Blastopirellula marina: one gene and its partner. Each later gene encodes a partner of the first gene's protein in a complex. Links are inferred from orthologs where the notes say so. Each region holds a gene or a part of one and is shown on either strand. Other genes may lie near its edges. The genes, in order: nusB and rpsJ.

Region 1 (4,874 bases):
ATTGGGCGTGCTGGGTTCGGATGCGCGCAAACAAAAAGACGAGAGCCTGTGCGGGCAAGCTCTCGCCTTTTCCATGATTTTGATTTGAGGTGCTGCGTCCAGGAAGACCTTTACGATCCTCGGACTGAAAACGAAACACTTCCAACTTCAAACGGTCGCTTTAGAACACATCCAACAGGAAGTGATGCCCCGAGTGGTACAAGCGACCGTTGGGGTAGTGGTTCTGCCACTGCTCGTTGTAGACCGGAATTCGCATTTCGGTTGGGTAGCGGTAGTACAGGCTCTCGCGGCTGCGGTAGTACTCGGCACCCTGGAAGTTTTGGGGATAGTAGACGTAGGGATAGTGATAGAAACGTTCCCAGTCGTAGCTACCGTAGGTCCCGCCCCATACGCGGCTGAAAGCCTGGTCACCAGCTTCGGCGCTGGAGAAAGTAACCGACATTGAAGCGGCAATGATCAGACCAAGTACGATGCGTCGAAACATCGATGATCCCCCTAATACTCAGTTGTGGTTCACTGGAAGTCGTGGCCAATCACCCACACTCCCCACGGACACGGAGACATGCCGCACCATAAGCATCGGCGAGTCCCCAGGCAGGAATTAAGCGAAAATCCCGCAGAACCGGCACCACAGTCAAATTAGGGACAGCGCTACGATGCTAGCTCGTAGCGAACAGAGCGTTGCAGAATGCTTCGGGATCGAAGCGGGTCAGGTCTTCCGGCTTTTCCCCCACGCCGATGAACTTCACCGGCAGTTGGAATTCCTTGCGGATCGGCACCACGACGCCCCCCTTGGCGGTTCCGTCGAGCTTGGTCAGCACGATGCCGGTACACTGCGCCGCGTCCGAGAAGCCTTTGGCCTGGCTGATGCCGTTTTGACCGGCGGTGGCATCCAGCACGAGCAGTACTTCGTGCGGAGCATCTTCGATCTTCTTGCCGATCACGCGTCGCATTTTGTCGAGTTGGGTCATCAGGTTCTTCTGCGTTTGCAGACGACCTGCCGTATCGATGATGACGACGTCGGCATTCAGCTTCAGCCCTTCGTCGACCGCGCGAAACGCGACGCTGGCCGGATCGCTGCCAGCTTCGCCGCGGATGATCGTTGCGCCGAGCCGTTCGGCCCAGATCGAAAGCTGTTCGGAAGCCGCCGCCCGAAACGTATCGCCAGCCCCCAACACCACGGAGTTCCCTTGATCGATAAACCACCGCGTCAGCTTGGCAATCGAAGTCGTTTTGCCAGCCCCATTCACACCCACGACCAGGATGACCGTCGGACCTTGAGCCGCCATTTTGATGGGCTCTTTGTCCTGCTGCATCAGGCCTGCCAGTTCGTCCTGAATGTTCTTCAGGATGTCTTCGGTATGGACAACACGGCCGCGGAAGTCGCGGGCAATGCGGTCTTTGATTTGGTTGGCTGGTCCGGCCCCCATATCGGTGCGAATGAGAATCGCGAAGATCTCGTCGAGCAACTCTTCGTCGACCAGGCGGCCTTCCGCCTTGAAGAGGTCGCGGATGTCGGTGTTAAGCAGGCGGCGCGTCTTCTCAAGACCTTGCCCCAACCGGCCAAAGAAGCCCGCTTCCTTTTCCGAAGTGGCTTCCGCTGAGCTCGTTTCCGCGTCTTCTTTCTTCTTACCGAATCCGAATATGCCCATCGCTACGAATCAATCCTCTTCCCCTGGGTGGGGCGTAAGTAACCATTGGTCCAACGCCAATGTAGCCGAATCTCGGCTGATTGTCTGCCACCGCCAGCTAGGCAGGATCGGCACCTTCGGCTTGGATGCTTTTCAGAATCCGGTCCAGCAGACCGTTGACGAACTGGGGACTGTGTTTGCCACCGAAGCGTTTGGCCAGTTCAACCGCTTCGTTGATGGCCACGCGGGCCGGCGTGTCGGAATAGATGATCTCGAACGCACCCAGCCGCAACAAGTTACGATCGGTCGCGGCCATGCGGCGGAGGCTCCAGTTGTCGGCGAAGCGTTCCAACTGCATGTCGATCTTCTTGCGGTGTTCGCGAGTACCGATCAGCAGGTAACGGCCGAACTGAATCAGGTTCTCGTCATGCTTCAAACGCGCACGCAGGAACTCATCGGCCAGACGCGGATCCGCATCGGGATTGAGATCCTCTTGATAGAGGATTTGGAGAACAACTTCACGAGCTCGACTACGTCTTGCCATGGGAATCTAGAGAATGCCTTCGTCTCGAATACGTCTTGCCGGCACACGATGCGACTTGTTGGGGTTCGCCGGCCAGATTGGTTGAATTATAGCGAGCGTGGCCAGTTCATGGTTTCGACTGCGGCAGATTTCGCAGAAGTCCCATCATTTCCAGGGCAGCTTCCGCGGCTTCGACTCCCTTATTGCCCACGGCTCCCCCAGATCGGCTGATGGCCTGTTCGACGGTATTGCAAGTCAGCACGCCAAACGCAACCGGGATTTGGCACTGCATCGCCAGGTTGCCCAGTGTCTGGCTGACCTGGGTGTTGATGTGGACGTCGTGCGTCGTTTCGCCGCGGATCACACATCCCAGGCAAATGACAGCGGCATACTTCCCACTTTTGGCCATCACGGAGGCAGCAAGCGGAATTTCCCAGGCACCCGGCACCTTGGCCACGTCGATGTCAGCCTGGGCGAACCCGCGGCTTTCCAACGTTTGCAGCGAACCGGTCAGCAGCTTGTCGGTAATCGAGGTGTTGTAAGTCGAAACGACAATCGCCACGCGATCGCCCGTCGGACGGTAATCGGTTCCGGAGAAGATGTTAGGCACGGTAATCTCAATTCGGGAATTGCACGGAGGTGAGAGAGACCAAACTCGGGTCCCCTCGCCCCTTGGGGGAGAGGGTTAGGGTGAGGGGCCAAAATGGTACCCGCTTCCCAACCCTCACCCTAGCCCTCTCCCTTGGGAAGGGAGAGGGGACAGGATTCGTTGGAACGCGGTCAGCGTGAAGTGTGCCTTACTGCACATTCATGCTCATCAGAAACTCGGCGTTGGTCTTGTTCTTGCTCATATGACCAAGCAGGAACTCCATCGCGTCGGGCGGGTTCATTTCGTTGAGTACGCGACGCAGGATGCACACGCGGCGGTATTCTTCGGGATCCATCAGCATCTCTTCGCGGCGGGTACCGCTGGCGTTGATGTCGATGGCCGGGTAAATGCGACGGTCGACCATACGGCGATCGAGCACGATTTCCTGGTTACCGGTTCCCTTGAACTCTTCGAAGATCACGTCGTCCATGCGGCTGCCGGTGTCGACCAGGGCTGTGGCGATAATCGTCAGCGAGCCCCCCTCTTCGACCTTACGGGCCGAGCCGAGGAAGCGTTTGGGGCGTTGCAAGGCGTTGGCATCCAGACCACCGGAAAGCAGCTTGCCCGAAGGGGGACATTCGCTATTCCAGGCCCGAGCCAATCGCGTGATCGAGTCGAGGAAGATGACCACGTCGGTCCCGAACTCGACCATACGCTTGGCTTTTTCGATGACCATTTCGGCCACTTGCACGTGACGCGACGGCGGTTCGTCGAAGGTCGAACTGATCACTTCGCAGTTGGGTCCTTTGACCTGCCGCTCCATGTCGGTTACTTCCTCGGGACGTTCGTCGATCAGCAGCATAATGCAGTAGGCGTCGGGGTAGTTCGTGAGAACGGCCTTGGCCATGTTCTGCATCATGATCGTCTTACCGGCCCGCGGTGGGCTGACGATCAGGCCACGCTGACCGAAACCGATCGGCACGATCAGGTCTATAATGCGTCCGCTGTATTCGTCTGGGGTCGTTTCCATGCGGATCCGATCGTCCGGATGCAGTGGCGTCAGGTCGTCGAAAAAGACCTTCTGGGCCGCGACGTTCGGGTCCTGATAGTTAACTGCTTCCACACGCAACAGCGCGAAGTAGCGTTCGTTTTCCTTCGGTGGACGAATCTGCCCGGTGACGATGTTACCGGTCTTCAAACCAAATCGGCGGATCTGGCTGGGAGAGACGTAGATATCGTCCGGGCACGACAGATAGTGGTAGTCGGGGCTACGCAAGAAGCCAAAGCCATCGGGCAGGATTTCCAGCGTACCTTCGCCGTACATCAAGCCCGACATCTTCACGCGTTCCTTCAGGATGCGGAAGATCAGGTCCTGGCGGCGCGAGCCGGAAACGTCTTCGAGGTTCTCCTTGCGGGCCTCTTCAATCAGTTCCTGCATCGACATCTTCTGCAGTTCGGCGATGTGCACTTCACTGTGCTTAAGCTGCTCGAACTGCTCGTCGTCTTCCCCTTGATCGCCACGATGCTTGCCGCGAGCGATCTGCTCGGCCAGCGACATTGGCTCGGGACCATCGTCGTAATTGTTATGGTTGTTGTTGCGTCGGTTCGATCCGCGCGACGAGCGATGACCGTCCGAGGCGTGGTTCGAGGAAGAATCTGAGGGTTGGGGCGCGTTGGGCATGGGATAATTGGCTTGATCCGAAGCCGCCTCGTTGGTTTCCGGCAAAATACCGGCACCAAAAGCGTTGGCGTCCTTCGAGACCCGGGACGTTAACTTGTTATTCGAATTCGAATTGTTGTTTGTATTTCGGTTTGTTGTCGTGTTTCTGTGTGCCATAGGAGAATGTTCTCCAAGAGGAGTTTCCTGGCCAGAGTTGTCTAAAGGAATGTCCCTTAACCAACTGTTCAGACCGGCTACCTAGCGAAGCGGTTCTTTAAAAAATCGGCATGCAGGGCGTCTTCGGTGGACGCAGGCTGTTCCAGGATGAGGAGGAGGCTCTTTCGTTGTAGCAAAACGCTCGAAGATTCGCGAGGCGATATTCGCAGGAATCCGAGTCTTCGTAAATGGTTGTAAATTAAAGGGGTAACGATAATTCAGGCTGCTATCGACGCAGGTAATTTCTTGACCCCC
Region 2 (15,737 bases), on another replicon or contig:
GCTCGAAGTGCGCCGTCAGGCTATGATCCTTGGTCGAGAGAGTCCATCCGTCACCGTGCAGATAGAGATCTTCCCGCCCTACGGCAACCATCGGCTCGACAGCGATGACCAGGCCTGGTCGCAGGTCAAAGTCCCCTTTCTGCCGGAACTCACGCGAATCGTAGTTGGGAACCTGGGGCTCTTCGTGCATCGTCGTACCGATGCCATGTCCTACCAAGGTCGTAATCACCGAGAATCCGGCCGATTCGACCACATTCTGCATTTCTTTGGCCACCTGGCTCCAGCGTTTTTTCACCGGGAGAAGCTCGATGGCGACATGCAGTGCCCGCTCGGTTACTTCCATCAGCTTCTTCGCTTCATCGCTGATCTCGCCGACAGCATAGGTCCAGGCCGAATCGCCGCACCAACCACCGATTTTGGCACCGGTATCGACGCTGACGATGTCGCCTTCTTTGAGGATTCGCTTGCCAGGAATGCCGTGCACCACTTCGTCGTTCACAGAAACGCACGTGGCAGCAGGAAAGGGAACCTTACCCGGAACCCCTTTGAACAGCGGAATGGCCCCCGCTTCGGCGAACAGGTCGTCTACCGCCTTGTCGAGTTCAGCCGTGGTAACCCCTGGCCTGACCAGCTCGGCCACTTTTTGGTGGGCTTGCCGAACGAGCTGCCCGGCAACGTGCATTTTCTCGATCTCGCGTTTGGAGCGGAGCGTGATCATGCGTTTCTCTTTCGGTCCACTTCTTCCAGAATGGTTTTGATGCGGTCGAAGACTTCGTCGATCGAGCCGATCCCGTCGATACGGTGCAAAACCTGCTGCTCTTCGTAATAGGCGATCAGCGGCGAGGTCATATCGTCGTAGACCTTCATACGGTTACGAATTGTCTCTTCGTTGTCGTCGCCGCGGTCTTCTTTCTGAGCGCGAGCCATCAGCCGGCTTAAGAGTTCGTCCTGATCGACCGTGAGGTTCAATACGGCATCAACCGCTTCGTCATCGACTGCCAAGCCCAGATCAAGCGATGCGGCTTGTGGCAAGGTTCGGGGGAAGCCATCGAGCAAATAGCCGTTGCGACAATCGGGCTGAGCCAGACGCTGACGCACGAGTTGGACGACGATTTCGTCCGCGGCCAGACGGCCACCCTCCATTTGCGCAGCGACCTTCAGGCCGAGCTCTGTCTTGTTACGGATCGCTTCCCGCAGCATTTCCCCCGTCGAGATATGGGGAATGTTCAGAAATTCGACCAGCTTTTGGGACTGCGTCCCTTTGCCGACACCAGGAGGTCCGAGAAAGATAATCCGCATGGCCAAACCGCAGTCCAGCTTGGGCGTAAACGACGTGGGACATCATCGACACCGAAGTCACAAAATCGAAGCCGCCTTTCCCATGGGGTAATGGAAAGGCGGGACGTGCCATCCTGGCGAGAAAGGGTTAGCCCTCGATGAGCCCCTTGTAGTTACGCATCACCAAGTGACTGTCGATCTTTTGGACCAGGTCGAATGCCACACTCACAGCGATGAGCAAACCAGTACCACCGTAGAAACTTGCCACCTGAGGCGAGACACCCAGTTCCGCGGAAACGAGCGTCGGAATGATCGCCACCAAGGCAAGGAAGCCTGCACCCACGTACGTGATGCGAACCATCACCTTTTCCAAGTATTCTTCCGTGCGCCGACCTGGACGATAGCCGGGAATGAACGAACCGAAGTTCTTCAGGTTCTCCGAGACGTCCTTCGGATTGAAGGTGATCGCCGTCCAGAAGTAGCAGAAGAAGTAGATCAACGCGATGTAGCAAGCGATGTACAGGAAGCTTTGTCCGCGAGCGAAAACGTCAGCCAGGTTGGCCAGCGTTGCTGATTCGGTCCATCCGGCAAGAGCCTGGAAGATGAACTGTGGGAATAACAGCAAGCTGCTCGCGAAAATGATCGGCATCACACCGGCTTGATTGATTCGCAGTGGAAGGAACTGGCGGGTACCCCCATAAACGCGACGACCGCGAACATGCTTGGCACTCTGCATTGGGATCTTGCGTTGTCCCTGCATGATAAAGACCACACCAGTGATCACAGCCACAAACAGGATCGCTAACACCACAATGGTTTCAATACCAAACTCCCCTCGCGTGAAGTTGGTCAGCTCAGGCTTGGTATTGTAAAGCAGGTCCAGCAGCGCCCCTGGCATTGCCGCGAGAATACCAGCCATAATCAAAAGGCTGATACCGTTGCCGATGCCGAACTCGTCGATCTGCTCGCCGAGCCACATCAAAAAGACGGTCCCGCAGGTCATGATCGCCACAGCGACGATCGCCCAGCCCCAATAGAGGCTTTTATCGATATTGCCTGGTTCTGCGGATGTCCAGAACGCCTGGTTGACGATACTATCACCCCCTTCACCCACGGCCGTCATCGACGCCAGGTAGAAGTAACTCTGGATGACGCACAAAGCCACCGTCGCATAACGGGTGTACTCGTTGATTTTCTTGCGTCCCGTTTCCCCTTCCTTCTGCAGCTCTTCCAGCGGCTTCCAGACGGTACCGAGGAGTTGGAAGATAATCGACGCCGAAATATACGGCATGATACCCAGACCAAAGATAGTGATCTGGCTCAACGCACTGGCACTGAAAACGGAGACTTGCTGCAGCAAGCCAGCAACCCCTTCGTTTCCTTGCGAAGCGAACATCTCTTGCAGCTTGAGCTGGTCGATCATCGGCAGAGGGATTTGCGAGCCGACACGAAAGACGGCCAACAAGCCGATCGTCAAAAGAATCTTCGTCCGTAGTTCGGGGATGGTGAAGAGGACGCGTACTTTTTCCAACATGACAATCTAACCCGATTTGGCTAGTTCGAATGAATGCCTGTCAGCAGGCATAGCAATGAACGATGGTTTGCAGGGATGTGCGGATGAGTAAATTTACACCAAACCGCGTGTCTCAGACTAGACCACCCGAATGAGTCCTATCCGTAAATTCGAGCGTATTTCCGCATTCTTGCGGTTCGCTAATCACTGCTTGCGCAAAAAACATGCCCACGTAACAACGTGGGCATGTCGTGTTTTGGCTTTTAACTAGGCCTTAGCACCTTTGGCGGCTTCCTTCTTTTCAGCCACCGTGGTGATGCGGACGACCGTGTTGCAGGTACCGCCAGCCTTTTCGATCTTTTCCTTTGCCGAGGCGCTGAAGCGATGAGCTTCGACCGTCAGCTTCTTGGAAAGTTCACCGTCGCCGAGAATCTTAACTTCATCGAAACGACGCTTGCACAGGCCCTTTTCACGGAGCGTTTCCATGGTGACCGTATCACCATCGTTGAACAGCTCGTTCAGGTCCTTGATGTTGACAGCAGCAACCGTCAGTGCCCAGCGGTTGTTGAAACCACGCTTAGGCACGTGACGAACGATCGGGGTTTGACCACCCTGGAAAGTCGGACGATTCGACCAACCAGCACGGCTACGAGCACCCTTGTGACCGCGTTGCGAAGTCTTGCCCCAACCGCTACCGGAACCACGTCCGATACGTTGGCGACGCTTGTTCTTTTGAACGCCTTGGTTGATATCGTGCAAACTCATTAGACAGCAACTCCTCGCAGGCGTTGAATTTCTTCCTTGGTTCGCAGTTGTTCCAGTGCGTTCAGGGTGGCTTTCACCAGAACGACTGGGTTCGTCGAACCAAAGCTCTTGGTCAAAACGTCGTGGATCCCTGCAGCTTCGCAGACGGCACGAACCGAAGCACCAGCGATGATACCGGTACCAGGGTGAGCTGGAAGCATAACCACGCGGCCGGCACCAAAAGTACCGATCACCTTGTGCGGGATCGAGCCTTCAACGATCGGCACTTCCAGCATCTTGCGTTCAGCTTGCTTGACGGCCTTCTGAACGCTCGGTGGGACTTCGTTGGCTTTGCCATAGCCCCAACCGACCTTGCTCTTGCCGTCACCAATGACGACCATTGCCGCGAAGCTGAAACGACGACCACCCTTGACCACGGCGGCACAACGCTTGATCTTCACGACCTTTTCGACGAATCCGCCTTTGCCAGAATCTTTCGCCACGGTATTGGCTCTCCCGTTTGGATGTTACCGATCTGAGGACCGGGTTTTCCCAACGCTTTGAAATGACTTAGTTATCTACTAGAAGTCCAATCCACCTTCGCGAGCGGCCGATGCCAGTGCGGCAACACGTCCGTTATAGCGAAAGTGACCACGATCGAAGCAAACCTGCTTCAGCCCGGCAGCCAATGCCTTTTCGGCGATGGCCTTGCCGATCTTCGCGGCGGCTTCACAGTTGCCAGCAGTAGCATCCGCACGCAGATCTTTGTCGCGGGAAGAAGCCGACACCAAGGTGCGACCTGCTTCGTCATCGATGATCTGGCAATAGATGTTGTTATTGCTGCGGTAAATGGTCAGACGCGGACGTTCTGCGTTGCCACGAACCTTTCGACGGACGTGATTGCTCCGACGCTTCCGCTGCTTGGCAATGAATTTTTGCTTGTTCACGACTCAACTAGCCTCGTGGGTGCCGCGGTAACAGCCGCGACACGATGACTTCAATTAACGTGGTTATTTACCGATTACTTACCAGCGGCCTTACCAGGCTTCAGCTTAACGCGTTCGCCTTGGTAGCGGACACCCTTGCCCTTATAAGGCTCAGGCTTACGGCTGGCACGCACTTCGGCAGCAAACTGACCGACGCGTTGCTTGTCGATACCCTTGATCAGAATGTGGGTCTGGTCTGGGCAAGTGACGGTGAGATCCTTGGGGATCTTCTTATGAACTTCATTGGCGAAACCGACGCGAAGCTGCAGGATGTCGCCGGCGATAGCCGCCAAGTAACCAACGCCTACAACTTCCAATCGCTTTTCGTAACCCTTGTCCACACCTTCGACCATGTTGGAGATTAGGGCCCGGGTCAGGCCGTGCATGGCCTTACCGGTTCGGGTATCTTCCTTTCGCGAGACAACCACTTCCTTTTCGTCTTCACTCAGTTCGATGGTGATGACAGGATTGGCAGTGTACGAAAGCTTGCCGAGGGGGCCTTCGATGTTGACGGTTTGACCGTCGATCGAAACCTTGACCTTTTCAGGCAGGGCAACTGGTTTTCTACCTAGTCGGGACATTTTCTTAACCTATCTTAGGCAATGGGTCTCTGCGAAGGAGACTGTCCTGGTGGATGAATGGATTACGAGCTGGTAACTACCAGACTTCGCACAATACTTCGCCGCCGATCTTCTTCTGGCGAGCTTCACGATCGCTGATCACACCACTGGAGGTGCTGATCACGGTGATACCCATGCCATTGAGGATTGGACGCAAATCGGTCGACTTGGAATAAATTCGACGACCAGGCTTGCTGATACGCTTGATGTGCTGAATCACGCGTTCCCCGCTGGGGCCGTACTTCAGTTCCAAGCGAATCTGCTTCACCGGATGGTCCTCGGTTTCTACCCAGTCCCAGATGTAGCCTTCACGCTTCAACACGTCGGCCAAACCGCGTTTGACTTTGGACGTGGGCATTTCAACGTGTGGGTGCTCGACGCGAACCGCATTGCGAATACGGGTCAACATGTCGGCGATAGGGTCGGTCATCATAATACTTCGGGTCCCCTTACCAACTCGCCTTGCGTAAACCTGGAATCAGCCCTCGATCCGCCAAGTTGCGAATACAAATACGGCAGACACCAAACTTTCGGTACACGGCACGTGGTCGACCGCACATAGTGCAGCGACGTTCACGCCGAGACGAAAACTTCGGCTCGCGATTGGCCTTGGCGATTTTTGACTTGCTTGCCACGAGGATTTCCTACCTGGAAAACGAATCGACTGAGTAAACGTTCTTTATACGGTCCGGTCTAAGCACTACGACTTAGGCGGTCTTCTTCTTTTTAGGATCTTCCCGCTGGAACGGCATGCCCAACAGAGCAAGCAGTTCGCGAGCTTCGTCATCGGTTGCCCCGGTAGTGACGAAGGTGATGTCCATACCTTGCTGACGGGTGTACTTGTCCGGGTTCAATTCCGGGAACACCATCTGCTCGGTAAGGCCCATCGTATAATTGCCGTTGCCGTCAAAGCTCTTGGGGTTCACACCACGGAAGTCGCGAACCTGTGGAAGGGCCAGCGAGACCAGGCGGTCCAGAAACTCGTACATGCGTTGACGACGAAGGGTGACCTTCACGCCGATCGGCATGCCTTCACGCAGCTTGAAAGCGGCGACGCTCTTACGAGCACGGCAGATCATCGGGCGCTGGCCGGTGAATTCCGACATGGCTTCCGCAGCTTCGTCGACATGTTTCTTTTCGGTGACGGCGGTACCAACACCCATGTTGACGACGATCTTCCGCAAGCGAGGCAGGTTCATCGGGTTCTTACGACCGAGCTTTTCAGCCAGTGCGGGAAGCACTTCGTTTTCGTATTGTTCTTGAAGTCGTGGTTTGCTCATGGCTTATCTCGAACGATTACCGGCTCACGCCTTTTGACTTGGGACTGCCGCCAGGCAGTAATTATTTCTTCTTGGCCGGACTCAGCTGGCCGATTTCGGCATTGCATGACTTGCAGTACCGAACCTTGCTGCCGTCCTCTTTGATCTTGGCACCGGTCTTGGTGCGGGCCTTGCACTCGGTGCAAACCAGCATGACGTTGGAAATGTCGATTGGCATTTCCTTCGACAGCTTGCCCCCCTTAGGGTTACGCTGGCTTGGCTTGACGTGCTTGTAAACCTTAGCCACGCCTTCCACGAGGATCTTGCCCTTTTCAGGGTAGACCTTCAGGACCTTGCCACGAAGTTCGCTGGCCGCATCGGCGCCGGTGATGATTTCGACGGTGTCGTCAACTTTGATATGCATTAGACCACCTCACTGGCCAAACTGACGATCTTCATGAACTTGCGATCTCGCAGCTCACGAGCGACCGCACCGAAAATACGCGTGCCACGCGGATTATTGTCTTTGTCAATCAGTACGACCGCGTTGCGATCGAACCGGATGTAGCTTCCGTCTGGACGACGAGTCGGCTTTTTGCAGCGAACGATCACGGCACGAACAACGGCCTTCTTCTTCACGTCCGCACCTGCCACAACTTCCTTCACCGAGCAGATAATCACGTCACCCAGGCCAGCGGTACGCTTACGCGTTCCACCGAGAACCTTAATGCACATGACTTCCTTCGCTCCGGTGTTGTCGGCGACGGCCAGTCTTGTTTCTTGTTGAATCATCGCTTTTTAAATCCAACCCTATGCCGCGGCTGATGTCAGCTTTGGCGGTGTACGGGAGCTTATCTATCTTCTTGTTCTTGGAGGTGAGCCGCTTGTTCACGAGCAGCCTTCAAAGCGGCCACGTCAACTTCGGTGCTCTTTTCCACGATCCGAACCAATTCCCAACGCTTTGTCTTGCTGCGGGGACGGCTCTCGATGATCTCGACCCGATCGCCCAGGCCCGACTCGTTGTTCTCGTCGTGCACATGGCAAACCATGCGTCGCGAGTAGTACTTGCCGTACAGCGGGTGACGGATACGACGGGCGATTTCAACGCGTCGCGTTTTGTCTTGCTTGTCGCCCGTCACTCGACCGACCAATACTTTCTTGGGCATTGCCGAATCTCTCTTTAAACTTCGCTTGAATTAGGTACTGGCCGCGGCGGCTGCTCGCTCGGCTTTAATCGTTTTAATCCGAGCCACCAACTTGCGATTCTTCGCTAATTCGCTGGGGGCGTCCAAACGTTCGGTCTGAGACTGAACTCGCAGACGAAACAGGTTGTCCATGGCGTTCTTCAGATTCGCCTGGAGCTGATCGTCGCTCAGTTCTCGCAATTCGCTTGCTTTCATTGCCTTATTGCCTAATCACGTTTCGCTTGCGGTTATGTCGCCGCCGACCATCGTGGCCAGGTCCTCAGTGGACTAGGCCTCAGTTGTTTCCAGTTCCGGACGACGACGCACGAAGCGGCATCGAACCGGCATCTTGTGAGCCAAACGAGCGAAACAAATCTTCGCTTGTTGCTCGGTGACACCCTTGAGCTCGTACATGACCGTACCGGGCTTCACGGTGGCGACCCAACGGTCAGGCTCACCTTTACCCTTACCCATACGAGTCTCCAACGGGCGAGCCGTTACCGACTTGTGGGGGAAGATCCGGATGTACAACTTACCGATACCACGGACGTACTGCTGAGCAGCGATACGACCCGCTTCGATCGTTTGAGCGGTAATATGTCCCGCTTGTGTGGATTGAAGTCCGTAATCACCAAGGACGACGGTATTGCCACGAGTGGCATTACCTTTTATACGTCTTCTTTGGCTTTTTCGGTGCTTCACTCGTCGAGGCATCATAGCCATCGGAGTCGTCCCCTTCGTAAAAACCGTTATTGATCCAGACCTGGACCCCGATGTGTCCCTGCGGAGTACGTGCTTCAGTGAAGCCGTAATCGATCTTCGCCCGCAGGGTGCTCAACGGAATCGATCCTTCAATTTGCTTTTCGCGGCGAGCCATTTCCGCACCACCAAGACGCCCGGCCATTTGGATTTTGATGCCACGGGCACCGGCCTCCATGGTGCTTTCGATCGCACGTTTCATCGTGCGGCGGAAGCTGGCACGCTTGGCCAACTGATCGGCGATATCCTCGGCGACCAACTGGGCTCGCAGTTCTGGGCGACCGACTTCTTCAATCTTCAGATTGATGCGACGGCCAACCAGGTTTTGCAGTTCTTCCTGCAGCTTTTCGACTTCCTGCCCCTTCTGACCAATGATCAGACCAGGTCGGGCGACGAACAACGTCACGCGAACTTCATCGCGAGTCCGTTCGATTTCGACTTTGTCGATACCTGCATTACGGTACTTTTGGCGAATGCGTTGATCAGGGTGCTTCAGGATGAAGTCCCGGATCTTCTTATCTTCCAGGAGCAAGCCTGGAAAATCACGCTTCGACGCAAACCATTTGCTCTTCCAGCCGACCATGACGCCGGTACGAAACGCAACTGGATTAACTTTTTGTCCCATGCTTGTCTCTCGACTCGAAGACGGGGCAACCACCTGGTTACCTTAGCCTTGGAGTTCCTCCAGGGTGACGTGAATGTGACAGGTCCGCTTCAAAATCGGGAACGCGCTTCCACGAGCTCGGGGGCGGAATCGCTTAATGATCGGGCCACCATCGACGCGAGCTTCGCGAACAAACAAAGCATGCTGGTTAGCAGCACGACCTTCGTTCTGTTCCGAGTCTTGCGAGTTGCCGATGGCACTCTTAATGACTTCTTCCAGCAGGCGAGCACCACGCTGCGGTTGATATCGCAGAATATCGAGTGCCTCGTCGGCCAGCTTGCCACGCACCAAATCGGCTAGCGGGCGCACCTTTCGTGGGCTGATGCGTGCCAGTCGGTGGGTCGCTTTGAACATGGTTGATCAACTCCTCGAACCACGGGTGTCGGGCAAGGCCCTTGTTAGCCGTGGGCAGCCAAGCTGCGTTTGCCAATCGGTATGCGTTATTTCTTCTTCTTGTCAGCGCCATGACCACGGAAGGTTCGCGTCGGTGCGAATTCGCCGAGCTTGTGCCCGATCATGTCTTCAGTGACATAAACTTTCAGGTGGGCCTTGCCGTTGTGGACCATGAACGTGTGGCCGATGAACTCGGGAATGATCGTGCAAGATCGAGCCCAGGTCTTGATCGGGTCCTTGGTGCCAGCCTCTTCTTGCTTGGCAACCTTTTCATAAACGTTGGGGTCGACGTACGGCCCTTTTTTTAGGGATCGGCTCATCTTTGAAAACCTTTAGGATCGCGGCTTGGCGGCCTAACTTTCCGTGTGCTGTGGGTGCTCTTACTTCAACAACTTCAGTAGACCGTAACGACGCGAACGACGGCGACGAACGATCGAGCGATTGGAAGCCTTCTTGCGGTGACGCGTTGCACCACCTTTGGTCGGCTTACCTTGTGGCGTAACCGGATGACGACCACCCTTGGTACGACCTTCACCACCACCGTGTGGATGGTCGATCGGGTTCATCGCGGTACCACGGACGTGAGGACGTCGACCAAGCCAACGCTTACGACCAGCCTTACCGAGCGAAATCTTTTCGTGATCCGGGTTGCTTACACGACCGATGGTCGCACGGCAGCGGCTCGAAACACGGCGAATTTCGCCACTGGGCAGCGACAGCTGAGCCCAATCGGCTTCGCAGGCCATCAAAGTGGCCGAGCTACCAGCCGAGCGGCACATTGCACCACCACGGCCAGGCGTCATCTCAATATTGTGAACGGTGGTCCCAGCAGGGATGTTCTTCAACGGCAGGCAGTTACCAACCGATGGCGAAGCTTCGCTACCGCTTTGGACCTTATCGCCAGCCTTCAAACCATCGGGAGCGAGGATATATCGCTTTTCGCCGTCAACGTAGTTCAACAGGGCGATACGAGCACTGCGGTTCGGATCGTACTGCACCGAGGCAACCACTGCCGGCACACCATCTTTGGCGCGACGAAAGTCGATCACACGGTAACGACGCTTATGGCCACCACCGCGGTGACGGGTGGTGATCTTACCTTGGTTGTTACGACCGCCGGTCTTGGTCAGCTTCCGGAGAAGGTTCTTCTCTGGCTGTGCTCCCTTGGTCAACTCTTTGAAGTCGCTGACCGAGGCGTTACGACGCCCAGCGGAAGTTGGCTTGTATTTTCGGATACCCATGGTTCGTCTCGTAGTTTATTACGGGTCGCTGTCTTATGCGGAGGACCGAACTCGATTAATAGAAGTCGATCTTTTGATCATCAGCCAACGTGACGATGGCTTTCTTCCAGTTGCGGGTCGTTCCGTTGCGAAAACGATAACGGCGGGCCTTGCCCTTACGCGTTTGCGTCTTCACGCTGGCGACTTTGACGTCGAACAACTCTTCAACCGCACGACGGACATCCAACTTGGTGGCAGCCGGAGCGATCTCGAATGTATATTGATTCAAGTCTTCCGAAACCTGAACACCCTTTTCAGTCACCAGCGGACGCAGGATCACTTGGTGCGAATCAAGCGTACGGGTTGGGGTGTCTGTGCTCGGTTTGTAGTAAGGCCGTGCCATGTTGGCACCTCTGTCACTATGTCAGGTTGAATTGATTTACCGTTAAGTCAATCGACCAAAAGCGATTATTCGCCCTTGCCACTGCTCCGAAGCGAGTCGAGAGCAGCTTTAGTGATGACTAACTTCCGAGGACGCAGAACCGAGTAGGCGTTCAGTTCAGCAACTGGGCTGACCGAGACACCTTCGATGTTCCGTGCACTGCGGTAGAAGATCGGATCGTGCTTTTCCAGCGCGATCGCAACCTTTTGACCGTAAACACCCAGGGCTTTCAAAGCACCTGCGACGCTCTTGGTCTTGATTTCACTTTGAGCCAGGTCGTCAACAACAACCACTTGCTCGCCTTGGATCTTGCTGGCGATTGCCATACGGGTCGCGATCTTCAACGCCTTCTTGTTCAGGCGGTACGAGTAATCGCGTGGGCGAATCGCGAAGATGTGACCACCGCCACGGCGAACGCCGCTACGTTTGGAACCGGCACGTGCGTTACCAGTACCTTTCTGGCGATACATCTTCTTGGTCGAACCAGCAACTTCAGCACGTGTCTTACTGCGGTGTGTACCCTGACGGAGATTCGCCTGGTACATCACGACAGCGTCGTGCATCAACTGCTTGTTGATCGACGGAGCGATTTCAGCCGGATCAAGCTCGTACTTGCCGACTTCCTTTCCGCTCTTGTCAAAAATTGGCAAACTGACCATGGAACTATTCTTTCACGCGTTGACGCGACTTAATGCTTCAAGGACGCCGTTAGCGAACCATATTTGTTTCACGAACGATCACGTATCCGCCATTCGGGCCTGGAACGGCACCGTTAAGCAAGATCACGCCGTTTTCTTCGTCGACCTTGACCACCTTCAGATTGCGAGTGGTGACCTTGGCGTTCCCGTACTGGCCGCTCATCCTCAGGCCCTTAAACGTACGGCTTGGATAGGCACTGCAACCGGTGCCACCGGTGTGACGGTGAACCTTCTTCACACCGTGGGTAGCACGCTGACCAGCGAAATTGTGTCGCTTCATCACACCGGCGTAACCGCGACCGCGGCTAGTGGCAATGACGTCGACGCGGGCTGCTTCAGCGAGAACGCCGATGCTGATCTCTTGACCAACTTCAGCACCTTCGATCGAACCACGAAGTTCACGGATGAAACGCTTTGGTTCGCATCCGGCCTTTGCGGCAGCTTCACCGCCAGCGGCGGCCAACTTCTTCGATCGCTTGCTTGAGAGAGGAGCAACGTGACCACGTTCACTACGAATCGCCAAACGACGGGGCTTGTCGCCGTAACCGAGCTGAATTGCCTCGTAGCCATCGCGCTCCATGGTTCGCACCTGGAGAACGTGACAGGGACCTGCTTGTACAACCGTAACCGGGATAACTTCACCAGACTCTGTATAGATCTGGGTCATCCCGACCTTACGGCCGAGTATGCCTTTTGCCATGATTCGTCGCCTTGTAGTCCGTTGCTCGCTTCGATGGATTAGCCAAGTCGGCCAATTACCACCCGAAGCTTCCAGCCATCCAAAGACTCTTTAAAACGAGCTAAGTGGGTAAACTATCGAGTTGTTGCCTTGATCTTGATATCGACACCAGCTGGCAGATTCAGCTTGTTGAGCGATTCAATCGTCTTGGCGGTAGCCTGGACGATATCGATCAGACGCTTGTGCGTCCGAACTTCAAACTGCTGACGTGCCTTTTTGTCGATATGCGGACCCGACAGAACGGTGTACCGTTCGATGCGAGTCGGCAACGGAATGGGGCCATGCACTTCCGAATGGGTCCGCTTCGCCGTATCGACGATGTCGAGAGCACTCTGATCCAAGATCGAGTGATCGTAAGCTTCCATCCGAATGCGAATAATTTCTTTCGCCACGTGCCTGACCCCTATAAGCTGCTTCCCGGAAACCCGGGGTTGTAATTTCTTTTCGCTCCCTAGTCGCTCTTTGAGCTAACCGGGAAACAGATGATATTAAAAATCCAAGGCTGTTTCGTCAATGGGCTCAGGTTTGGATTTCGAACCTTTTTCGAATGGTTGTCTCGATCGGCGAAAAAAGCCCTGTTTTCAGGCACAATACGCTACTTCTCGAAACTTACGGGTATGGGCAATTCTCGGAATAACCTGTCGGATTTTTCGTTCTCGCAGACCTGAATTCAGAGCCCGCAGACCGAACTGACATAAATTGCCCATGATTCATGGATCCAACCTGGGCTTCAGCAGTGCAACCCATCTGCCAACCTAACCCTGTCGAGCAGCCAGGTTGACCGTGTGAATCGCGACCCACCGCCACCCAGTCGGCCCAGTCACCGCAGATCACATAAACTGCTTAATTAATTCTGGTGGGGCAGGGGCGTACTTGAGCGGTTCCATGCTGCTGGATGCCCGGCCTTGGCTTAGGCTTCGCATCGCACTGGAATAGCCAAAAAGCTCGGCCAGCGGGGCGTGGGCCTCGATGATCGCGTCGCCGGAGCGATTCTCGGTCTTGGCGATCTCGCCCCGCCGCTTCATGATGTCTCCGACGAAATCCCCCATGTAATCTTCCGGGGTTGTGATGGTCAGCTTCATGATCGGCTCGAGCAGGGTTGGCACGGCGGCTTCCAGGCCTTTCTCGAAAGCATCTCCCGCAGCAATCGCAAAGGCAGTCTCGGTCGAACCGACTTCCGCTGCTTCGGCGTCGAGGATGGTGACTTTGATATCAGCTAACGGAAACCCACCGATGATGCCGCCGCCCGCAGCCCGGCTTTGCAGCTCTTCGATCGCCGCTTCGACCAGGTTGTACGGCACACGTTCTGGCGGAACCCGAGGAATGATAATGACCGGCTGTTGCTGATTCGGTGCGTGCTCGACCTGAATCGTAACCTTCGCGAACAACTGCTGCCCCTGAATTACGCGATGACATTCGCCAGTGACTTTCGCCGATTTGCCGATCGTTTCGCGGTAGCTCACGCGTGGCTTGTGCACCTTCACGTTCAGCTTGAAATCACGCAGCAGGCGATGGCGAATCACTTCCAAGTGCAGTTCACCCATCCCGCTAATGATCGTCTGCCCGGTATCTTTGTTTTCGCTGGCGGCGAACGTCGGATCCTGGCGGCGCATCATCGCCAGGGTCTCGGAAAGCTTGTCGCGGTCCGCGGACGATTCCGGTTCAATCGCCATGCCGATCACGGTCTCTGGAAACTTGATCGACTCCAGCAAAATAGGGCTGCGCGTATCACACAGCGTATCCCCAGTCACCGAGTGACGCAGGCCAATAATGCCCACGATATCGCCCGTACCAACGTGATCGACCTGTTCTTTTTTGGAGGCTTGAATGTGCCACAACTGAGCACAGTTCTCTTTCACATCGCGACCAGGATTCAGCAGGCGCGAGTTTGGCTTCAATTCACCGGAATACACGCGAACCCAGGTCATGTCGCCGTGCTTGGCAGGCAGCACTTTGAAGACCAGGCCGCAAAACGGCTCCGCGGGATCTGGCTCGCGCTTCTCGGCCTGATTCTTCTTCGTAGGATTCGTACCCACGACGGCCGGCACATCCTTGGGACTCGGCAGGTAGTACGTCACCGCGTCCAAAATTGGCTGCACCCCAATACCATCGAGCGCCGAACCACACATCACCGGCTGCAGTTCGCGAGCGAGCGTACCTTGCCGCAGCACCTGGCGAATCAAAGCTGGCGGAATTGGTTCTTCCGAGAGACTCAGCTCCATCAATTCATTGCTGAGGTCGTACAATTTCTCGAGCAAGTTATCGCGCCACTGCTGGGCCTTCTCGAGGTAATCTTCAGGAATGTCGAGCACGTCGACGGTTCGATCCTGATCCCCTTCGCCGAAATGGAGCATCTTCATTTCGATCAGGTCGATCACGCCGCGAAAAGCTTCGGCCAGATGCGGAGGCCCGGCACCGACAGGGATCTGAATGGGAACCGGATTCGCTTTGAGGCGTTTCTCAATTTCGCTAAGAACCGCGTAGAAATCGGCACCTTCACGATCCATCTTGTTGATGAACGCGACACGCGGAACCTTGTAGCGATTGGCCTGACGCCAAACCGTTTCGCTCTGGGCTTCCACCCCTTCTCGCGCACTGAAGACAACCACACCCCCATCGAGCACGCGCAGACAGCGCTCAACCTCGGCAGTAAAGTCCACGTGCCCCGGCGTATCGATCAGGTTTACCGTATGCCCCTTCCAGGCAAACGTCACGCACGCCGAATAAATCGTAATACCGCGTTCGGCCTCTTCTGGATCAAAGTCCGTCTGCGTGGTCCCCTTGTCGACCTCGCCCACCTTGTGCGACGTACCGCTGTAATAGAGCATTCGCTCGGTCACCGTTGTCTTCCCGGCGTCGATGTGGGCAATCACCCCGATATTGCGAATGTCTTCAAGTTTACGATCCATGACTCTGACGCCAGCCGCTTTCAGCTGGACCTTTCTTGCTACTCGGTGAACGGCAAAGGGAATCGTCTATTTTGCCGGTTTCTTACCTTGTCGACTACGCCGGGCAGAGTTCCATTTCTGCCCTTTCCCCTTCCCCAAAGCAGGAGACGAGGGAACGCATAGAAACTTCGGTCGGCGCATAAAAAAAGCCGCACTTTTGTTGAAGCACGGCTTTCGCTTTGAATTCTTACCAGGCGAAGTGAGCGAATGCCTTATTCGCGTCGGCCATACGGTGAACGTTTTCACGCTTGGTGTAGGCGGCACCTTCACGGTTGTAAGCGGCAAAGAGT

What was found.
Region 2: the proteins of nusB (region 1) and rpsJ are in contact, whole or in part, in a solved structure (PDB 3D3B), measured with the Escherichia coli proteins. The link is inferred for Blastopirellula marina from one-to-one orthologs.

Annotation. Positions count from the first base shown.
Region 1 is NZ_PUIA01000003.1:116,189-121,062, reverse strand. Bases 463-3,350 are described here. They hold nusB (transcription antitermination factor NusB), read right to left. Parts: upstream 2,176-3,350; coding sequence 1,750-2,175; downstream 463-1,749. Other genes in these bases: rho (transcription termination factor Rho), read right to left, coding at 2,952-3,350; ribH (6,7-dimethyl-8-ribityllumazine synthase), read right to left, coding at 2,282-2,764; ftsY (signal recognition particle-docking protein FtsY), read right to left, coding at 660-1,652; C5Y96_RS00915 (calmodulin-binding protein), read right to left, coding at 463-484. Also shown: more of C5Y96_RS00915, read right to left, coding at 161-462; more of rho, read right to left, coding at 3,351-4,211. UniProt on the Escherichia coli protein: Part of the processive rRNA transcription and antitermination complex (rrnTAC). The complex forms an RNA-chaperone ring around the RNA exit tunnel of RNA polymerase (RNAP).
Region 2 is NZ_PUIA01000026.1:14,324-30,060, forward strand. What follows is about bases 11,233-14,138. They hold rpsJ (30S ribosomal protein S10), read right to left. Parts: upstream 12,892-14,138; coding sequence 12,574-12,891; downstream 11,233-12,573. Other genes in these bases: rplD (50S ribosomal protein L4), read right to left, coding at 11,233-11,721; rplC (50S ribosomal protein L3), read right to left, coding at 11,771-12,460; fusA (elongation factor G), read right to left, coding at 13,330-14,138. In the rest of the region: map (type I methionyl aminopeptidase), read right to left, coding at 1-718; C5Y96_RS08210 (adenylate kinase), read right to left, coding at 715-1,299; preprotein translocase subunit SecY, read right to left, coding at 1,427-2,812; rplO (50S ribosomal protein L15), read right to left, coding at 3,059-3,556; rpsE (30S ribosomal protein S5), read right to left, coding at 3,556-4,038; rplR (50S ribosomal protein L18), read right to left, coding at 4,117-4,482; rplF (50S ribosomal protein L6), read right to left, coding at 4,557-5,102; rpsH (30S ribosomal protein S8), read right to left, coding at 5,179-5,577; C5Y96_RS08245 (type Z 30S ribosomal protein S14), read right to left, coding at 5,591-5,776; rplE (50S ribosomal protein L5), read right to left, coding at 5,849-6,421; rplX (50S ribosomal protein L24), read right to left, coding at 6,483-6,824; rplN (50S ribosomal protein L14), read right to left, coding at 6,824-7,192; rpsQ (30S ribosomal protein S17), read right to left, coding at 7,252-7,566; rpmC (50S ribosomal protein L29), read right to left, coding at 7,597-7,800; rplP (50S ribosomal protein L16), read right to left, coding at 7,873-8,307; rpsC (30S ribosomal protein S3), read right to left, coding at 8,246-8,968; and 7 more genes. UniProt on the Escherichia coli protein: Involved in the binding of tRNA to the ribosomes. Part of the processive rRNA transcription and antitermination complex (rrnTAC). The complex forms an RNA-chaperone ring around the RNA exit tunnel of RNA polymerase (RNAP).